2 regions of the Nocardiopsis tropica genome follow, and region 2 is predicted to be linked to the other one. Evidence: predicted binding sites of a transcription regulator. Region 2 holds the regulator's gene; the other holds the start of a gene.
The links. The regulator LexA, encoded in region 2, represses DNA repair genes until DNA is damaged. The targets are predictions, from matches to a motif close to TCGAACANNTGTTCGA.

Region 1: a site for LexA is predicted at 1,719-1,734, ahead of ACFQBR_RS28470 (DUF6504 family protein). Genes of this name have one in related genera too.

Annotation. Positions count from the first base shown of each region.
Region 1 covers NZ_JBHSUF010000023.1:48,912-52,316, forward strand. Annotated here, with positions in the region: gene ACFQBR_RS28460 (DinB family protein) at 1-417, opposite strand, end outside; gene ACFQBR_RS28465 (GNAT family N-acetyltransferase) at 609-1,199, shown strand; gene ACFQBR_RS28470 (DUF6504 family protein) at 1,364-1,654, opposite strand; gene ACFQBR_RS28475 (serine/threonine-protein kinase) at 2,039-3,405, shown strand, end outside.
Region 2 covers NZ_JBHSUF010000006.1:272,883-276,287, forward strand. Annotated here, with positions in the region: gene nrdR (transcriptional regulator NrdR) at 131-634, opposite strand; gene lexA (transcriptional repressor LexA) at 1,291-2,010, shown strand; gene ACFQBR_RS12155 (alpha/beta hydrolase family protein) at 2,241-3,338, shown strand; gene ACFQBR_RS12160 (hypothetical protein) at 3,379-3,405, opposite strand, start outside.

The DNA of each region.
Region 1 (3,405 bases), on a different contig from region 2:
GTGGACCAGGACCAGCCGCACCGTCACCTCGGCCCGGTCCTGCGGCCACCAGGGGACGCGGCCGACCGCGTCCGCCCCCAGCTCGGCGACCGTGGCGTCCCCATGGGCCCACACCCGCCTGTACAGGCCCACGATGTACTCGCGCGACTCGTCGGGGGTGGCCCACATGTCCGTGTTGGGCTCCGCGTCGGGGTCGGCCCAGGGCACCGGCTCCCCGAAGGGGCGGCCGAACACCGTCCCCAGGTAGTCCGACTCGACGGCGACCAGGTGCTTGACCAGGCCCAACAGGTTGGTCCCGGTCGGTGTCACCGGTCGGCGGACGTCGTACTCCGAGAGCCCGTCCAGCTTCCACAGGACGGCTTCCCTGGCTCCCCGGAGGTAGCGCAGGAGCTCGGGGCGGGGGTCTGTCGCGGTCATTCGGCAACGCCTTTCATGAGGGGCGCCCCGCCCGGTCGGGCGGGGCCGAGGACTGTTCTGCGCACCACCGGCCCGCGCGGGGGAGCCCGCATCCGGCGCGCGGGCGTGACCGGCACGGACCGGTCCCGGGTGCTCCTCGCGGGCGCGTATCGTGAGCGCACTCCGCACCGATGTCGAGGGGGAACAGCGGCATGTCCACCGTCCAGCAGCACCCGATCCTGCCGTCCGTGATCCTGGAGACCGAACGCCTGCGCCTGCGCGCGTTCGTCGAGGCCGACATCGACGACGTGCACACGAGCTGCACCGACCCCGAGCTCCAGCGGTGGATCCCGATCCCCGGCCCCGGGCGGCCCTACACCCGCGAGGACGCCGAGCAGTGGTGCCGCGAGGTCGCCCCGGGGATGCGCACCGGCGGCGAGGGCCAGCAGTGGGCCGTCGTGGAGAAGGGGTCGGGCCGCCTGGTGGGCGCCATCGGCCTGGTCCGCACCCTGTGGCCCGCCATGAACACCGAGGTCGGATACTGGGTGTCCCCCTGGGGCCGCGGCCGGGGGTACGCGACCGAGGCGGCCGTGGCCGTCTCCCGCTGGGCGGTCGACCAGGGCTTCCTCCGCGTGGAGATCAAGGCGGGCACCGGGAACACCGGCTCCCGCCGGGTCGCGGAGCAGGCCGGATTCACCTTCGAGGGCGTCGAGCGGAGCGCGATGCCGCTGCACGAGGGCCGGACGGACCTGGCCGTGTACAGCCTCCTGCCCTCCGACCTGGTCCGCGCCGACGGCCTGTAGCCCCGGGCACGCGGGCGTCGGGCCGCCTCCCGCCGCGCGGACCGCGCCCGGGCGAACGCCCACGGGCCTGCCTGCACCGGCCGCCCCCGGGCGGACGGCCGCGGGGCCGCCCGTCCGGTTCTGCGCGGGCGCCGGGCCGGCCGGGAGCGTCCGCGCGAGAGGCCCTAGCCCCACACGCGGGAGAGCAGCCAGGTCCCGCTGGCCGTGTCGTGGCGCAGTTCGTACACGCCCTGGGACCGGGACGTTCCCGCCTCCACCCTCCAGTGCCTGCGCTCGGGCACCTGGGACCCGCTCACCGGTGTCCAGTCCATACGCAGCGTGACCCAGTGGTCGAGGATCCTGCGCACGCCGTACACCCTGCCGTTCCACGTGAACCGGGCCGGGCGCCCGTCATCCTCGACGACGGTGACCTCCGCCCCGTAGTAGCGTCCCACGACACTTCCCCTCAGCATCATCCGCCTCCTGAGCCCCAACGCATGTCGCCGGGACACCCACCCGTGGGGAAGTCGCGGACGAGTGTCGAACATGTGTTCTAATCCTAGCGAAATCAGCGGCCCCGTGGAACTGTTTCGGGAAGTTCCGCATCCCCCCATGTGACGACCGGTCCGGCCCCGGGCGGAACCCCGGCGCGAGCACCGGGCCGTCGGCGCACTGTTCGAGGGCCGCCACCCGCACGGGACACACCCCGGTCGACCTCCGGCCCTCCCCACCACCGCGTTCGGCGTCCGGCCCCGCCCCGGATCGGCCGAGCGCCGAACCAGTTCAGAACGCGTCGGCGTGTCGGCATCGGTACGCTGTCAGGCGCGCAACACACGAGCCACTACGAGGGACCCCCTACTGTGACGTCGAACGGACACGAGAGCGGCAAACCCCTGCGTGCGGGGGACCCGCGCGAACTGGACGGCCACCGCATCGTGAGCCGCCTGGGGCGCGGCGGCATGGGCACCGTGTACCTCGCCGAGGACCCCTCCGGCCGGTCCGTGGCCGTCAAGCTCATCCATCCCGACCTGGCCGACGACGAGTCCTTCCGCCTCCGCTTCGCACGCGAGGTCGAGTCCGCCCGCCGCGTCGCCCGCTTCTCCACCGCCGGGGTCCTCGGCGCCCGGCTGGAGGGCGAACCCCTCTACATCGTCACCGAGTACGTGCCGGGGCCGAACCTGGACGAGGCGATCCGCTCGGGCGGGCCCATGGGCGGCGGCACCCTCGAGGGGCTCGCCCTGGGCGTGGCCGCCGCCCTCACCGCCATCCACGGGTCGGGGGTGGTCCACCGCGACCTCAAACCCGCCAACGTCCTGCTCTCCCCCGTGGGCCCCAAGGTCATCGACTTCGGCATCGCCCGCGCCCTGGACGAGGCGGGCGGCGGGGTCACCCGCTCCAGCCAGCTCATGGGCACCCCGTCCTACATGGCCCCCGAACTCCTCCTGGGGGAGCAGGCCACCGCGGCCGCCGACATCTTCGCCTGGGGCTGCCTCGTCGCCTTCTCCGGCACGGGCAGGGCCCCCTTCGACGCGGCCACCGTGCCCGCCGTCCTCCACAACATCTCCTCCGCGCCGCCCCGCCTCGACGGCCTCGACCCGGCCCTGCTGGACCTGGTCCGGGCGACCCTGGACAAGAACCCCGCCAACCGGCCGTCCTCCCAGCAGATCCTGGCGCGCCTGACCGGTCAGGCGGAACCGGAGGAGGCGGAGGTCCGCCGCACCATCACGGACTCCTGGGCCCCGCCCAGCGGTGTACCCGTGGTCGGAGCGCCGCCGCAGGAGACCGGCGCCGGGCTCGCGCACAACGGACCGGCCGGAGGCGGGGCCGTCCCCCGGGGCCCCGCCACACCCCCCGGCGGACAGCCCTCCGAGGCCGGGGATCCCCTGCGGCCGGGGACCGCCGGCGCCCACCCCTTCCAGGACCCCCACGCGCAGCAGCCGCCGGTTCGACCGGTGCCACCCACCCAGCAGGTCCCCCCGGACCGGACCCCGCCGACCCGGCAGATGCCCGACGGGCGCGGGCACCCGCCGTCCGGCCCCCAGCCGGCCCAGGGGCACCGGGCCGTGTACCCGAACCAGCCCCCGGGCCGGGGGCAGAACCTCCCCGGCCACTACCCGCCGCCGGGCCCGGGAGGCCCTTCCCTCCCTCCGCACGACCGGCGCCCCGGCACGCAGCAGGCGAACTTCAGCGGCCCCGGCGGCCCGGGAGGCCCCGTGGGCCCGGTGGC
Region 2 (3,405 bases):
GGCACGGCCTGCCCAACCGTGCACGGCGTCCTTGGAATACGGGACGGCCGGTCACGGGAGGACGTGTCCCGCGGTGTCCGGCCGGCCCCTGCGGTGCCCCGCCCGCGGCCCTCTCCCGGCCGCGGGGGCGCTACCCGGTGGTGGTGCTGCTCTCGGGGAGGGGGCCGGCCGCGCCGCCGTCGCCGTCCTCCCGGTCCTGCCGCAGGCTGGCGATCTCGGCCTCGAAGTCGGCGAGGCTCTCGAATCCGCGGTAGACGCTGGCGAAGTGCAGGTAGGCCACCTCGTCCAGGTCACGCATCGGGCCGAGGATGGCCAGGCCGATCTCGTGGGCCGGCACCTCGGCGACGCCGCGTCCGCGGATCTCCTCCTCGACCTGCTGGCCGAGCTTGGCGAGCGCGTCCTCGGAGACGGGGCGGCCCTGGCAGGCCCGGCGCACCCCGGCGATGATCTTGGTACGGCTGAAGGGCTCGGTGACCCCGGAGCGCTTGGCGACCATCAGCAGGACGGTCTCCTGCGTGGTGAACCTGCGCTCGCACACCGGGCAGGACCGGCGGCGCCTGATGGCCGCGCCGTCGTCGGTGGACCTGCTGTCGATCACCCTGGTGTCCGGATGGCGGCAGAACGGACAGTGCATCCTGGTTCACCTGCTTCCCTCACCGAATCGACACCCTGTATCTCTACTAAACCACAACTCCTGGGCAATCCATCCCGCGAGAGCACCAGATGTTGTGGTCGAACTTAGGCGCACCAAGGGGTGGCCCGCAACTCCGCGGCCCGCGTGTCCCGCACGCGGACACGCGACGGGACCCGCGGCGGAGGCAGGGGGGCGGACAGGGGGGCGCGGGGGCGCCGGGCCGCCCCGGGGGCGTCCGGCTCCGTCGACAAGAATAGCGGCGGAGGCCCCCGGCGCCCGCTGCGACCGGCGGCCCGCCGCGCCCGGAAGCACGTCCCACGAGGGGGTTCCGGCATCGCCCCCGGGATCCGGGAGACCAGTCCCACATCCCCCGGAACCGCCCTCGGGGAGACGTGTTCGCGCATTCCGGGGACAACACCACGTGAACACGTGTACACACGTCGGTAGAGGCCGGAAATTGACCGCGAAAACACGCGGGACAATGGACCGAGCCATCGAACGCTTGTTTGATATCACCGTGCGCAACGTCTAATGTTGACTGTGATTTCACGCTGGTTTCGCCATCACGCGGACCCCAGGTCGGCGCGGTTGCGGACCGGTGGTGGCCAGTCACGCAATCAGGCCCTGACCGAACCGAATGCCGAGGAGGCCCGGCCGTGCCGGAGGAGAATCCCGGAACCGCAGATTCCACCGCCGTTCTCACCGCAGTGGGGAACACGGGGGGATCCACGCCCGAAGCCCCCAAACTCACCGCCCGACAGCAGAGCGTCCTGAACTGCATCCAGCGGTATGTGCGCGAGCGGGGCTTCCCCCCGTCGATAAGGGAAATCGGGGAAGCGGTCGGCCTCTCCAGCCCTTCCAGCGTGGCGCACCAGCTCAAGGTCCTCCAGCGCAAGGGCTACCTGCACCGGGACCAGAACAGGCCCCGGGCGGTGGAGCTGCGCTCGCCCGGCCGCTCCGCCGGCCGGACCGTGACCCCCGAGGACATCGACCCCTCGCGCGCCGCGGCCGTGCCCCTGGTCGGCCGCATCGCCGCCGGCGGGCCCATCCTGGCCGAGGAGTCGGTGGAGGACGTGCTCGCGCTGCCCCGCCAGCTGGTCGGGGAGGGCCGCCTGTTCATGCTCACCGTGGTCGGCGACTCGATGATCGACGCCGCCATCACCGACGGCGACCTGGTCGTGGTCCGCCAGCAGCAGGACGCCAACAACGGTGACATCGTGGCGGCCCTGCTGGACGACGAGGCGACCGTCAAGGTCCTGCGCCGCGAGGAGGACGGCCACGTCTGGCTGATGCCGCGCAACGAGGCCTACGAGCCGATCAACGGTGACGCCGCCACCGTCCTGGGCAAGGTCGTCGCGGTCATGCGACGCGTCTGACCCCGGTCCGGCCCCACTGCCCCGCGCCCCCGGCGCCGTCCTGCGACGGCCCGGGGGCGCCGTGCCGTGCGCGCGGGCGCCCGGCGGCCGGGGCCGCTCGGCACGCGCGCGGTCGCGGGAACCTCGGCGCATCCCCGGCCTCCCGGGCATGGGCCGCCCGGCAGGCTCACGGTCGCGGGAGGGCCTGTGGACGACGGGGGCCCGCCGGGCGGGGCCGCTAGGCTGGAACCGTGTCCACACCACTCTCCTCCCCCTCCGCCCGACCGCGCGCCGCACTGGTCGGCGGTGCCCTCGCGGTCCTGCTCTCCGCCGCCTGCGCCCCGGCCGACACAGGCGGCGCCGAGCCCCCCGGTGCCGGCGGGGTCGAGCGCGAACTCGCCTTCGAGGGCGGCGGGCACGAGGTCTCCGCGAGCTTCCGCACACCGCACGACGCGTCCGGGAGGGTCCCCGGCGCACTCATCATCTCCGGCAGCGGTCCCACCGACCGCGACGGCAACGCGCCCGCGCGGCCCGACGCCGACACCAACCGCAACCTCTCCCGCGTACTCGCCGAAGCCGGCGTGGCCTCGCTGCGCTACGACAAGTTCGGCAGCGGCCCGGACCCGCAGACCGGGGAGGAGACCGGCCCCGGGGGCGTCCGGACGATCGCCCCTGTGGACCCCGGGGTCTTCGACCGGCAGGTCGTGGCGGCGTACGAGGAGCTCGTCGCGCAGCCCGAGGTGGACCCGGGGCGCGTGGTCGTCGTCGGCCACAGCGAGGGCGCCCTCTACGCCCTGCGCGCCCACGAGCTCATCGGCTCCGGGCACCCCTCGCCCGCGCTGGTGCTGACCGCCCCTCCGGGCACGCGCTACCTGGACCTCCTCGACCGCCAGGTCACCGAGCAGGTCCGCATGGCGGAGGGGGCGGGCCAGATCGAGGAGGCGGAGGCGGTGCAGCTCCTCTCGGACATGCGCGCCGGGCGGGCCGCGGTCAGGGGAGGACGCGACCTCACGTCGCAGGAGAGCGACCGGTTCGGCGTCTACACACCGTGGAACGCCGACTTCCTCGCGTTCATGGACGGCCTCGACCCCGTCGAACTCGGTCGCGACCTGCCCGAGGGCACACCGGTCCTGGTCCTGTGGGGGGAGGACGACGCCCAGGTCTCTCGGGAGGACGTGGACCGGCTCATGACGGGTCTGGACGGCGCCGAACGCGTGGACCTGCCCGGTACCGACCACATCCTCCGAGCCTTCGAGGACGAGCCCGGAGCGGCGGTCCTGGACTCGGACAGACCCTTCGCCGAGGGGGTCGCCCCGGCGCTGGAGGAGTTCCTCGACACCGCCTGGTAGGGCTCCCGGCCGTCGGGGGCGCCCGGGGGGCGCCGGCCCGTCACTCGGGGATCGACTCCGGGAGGGC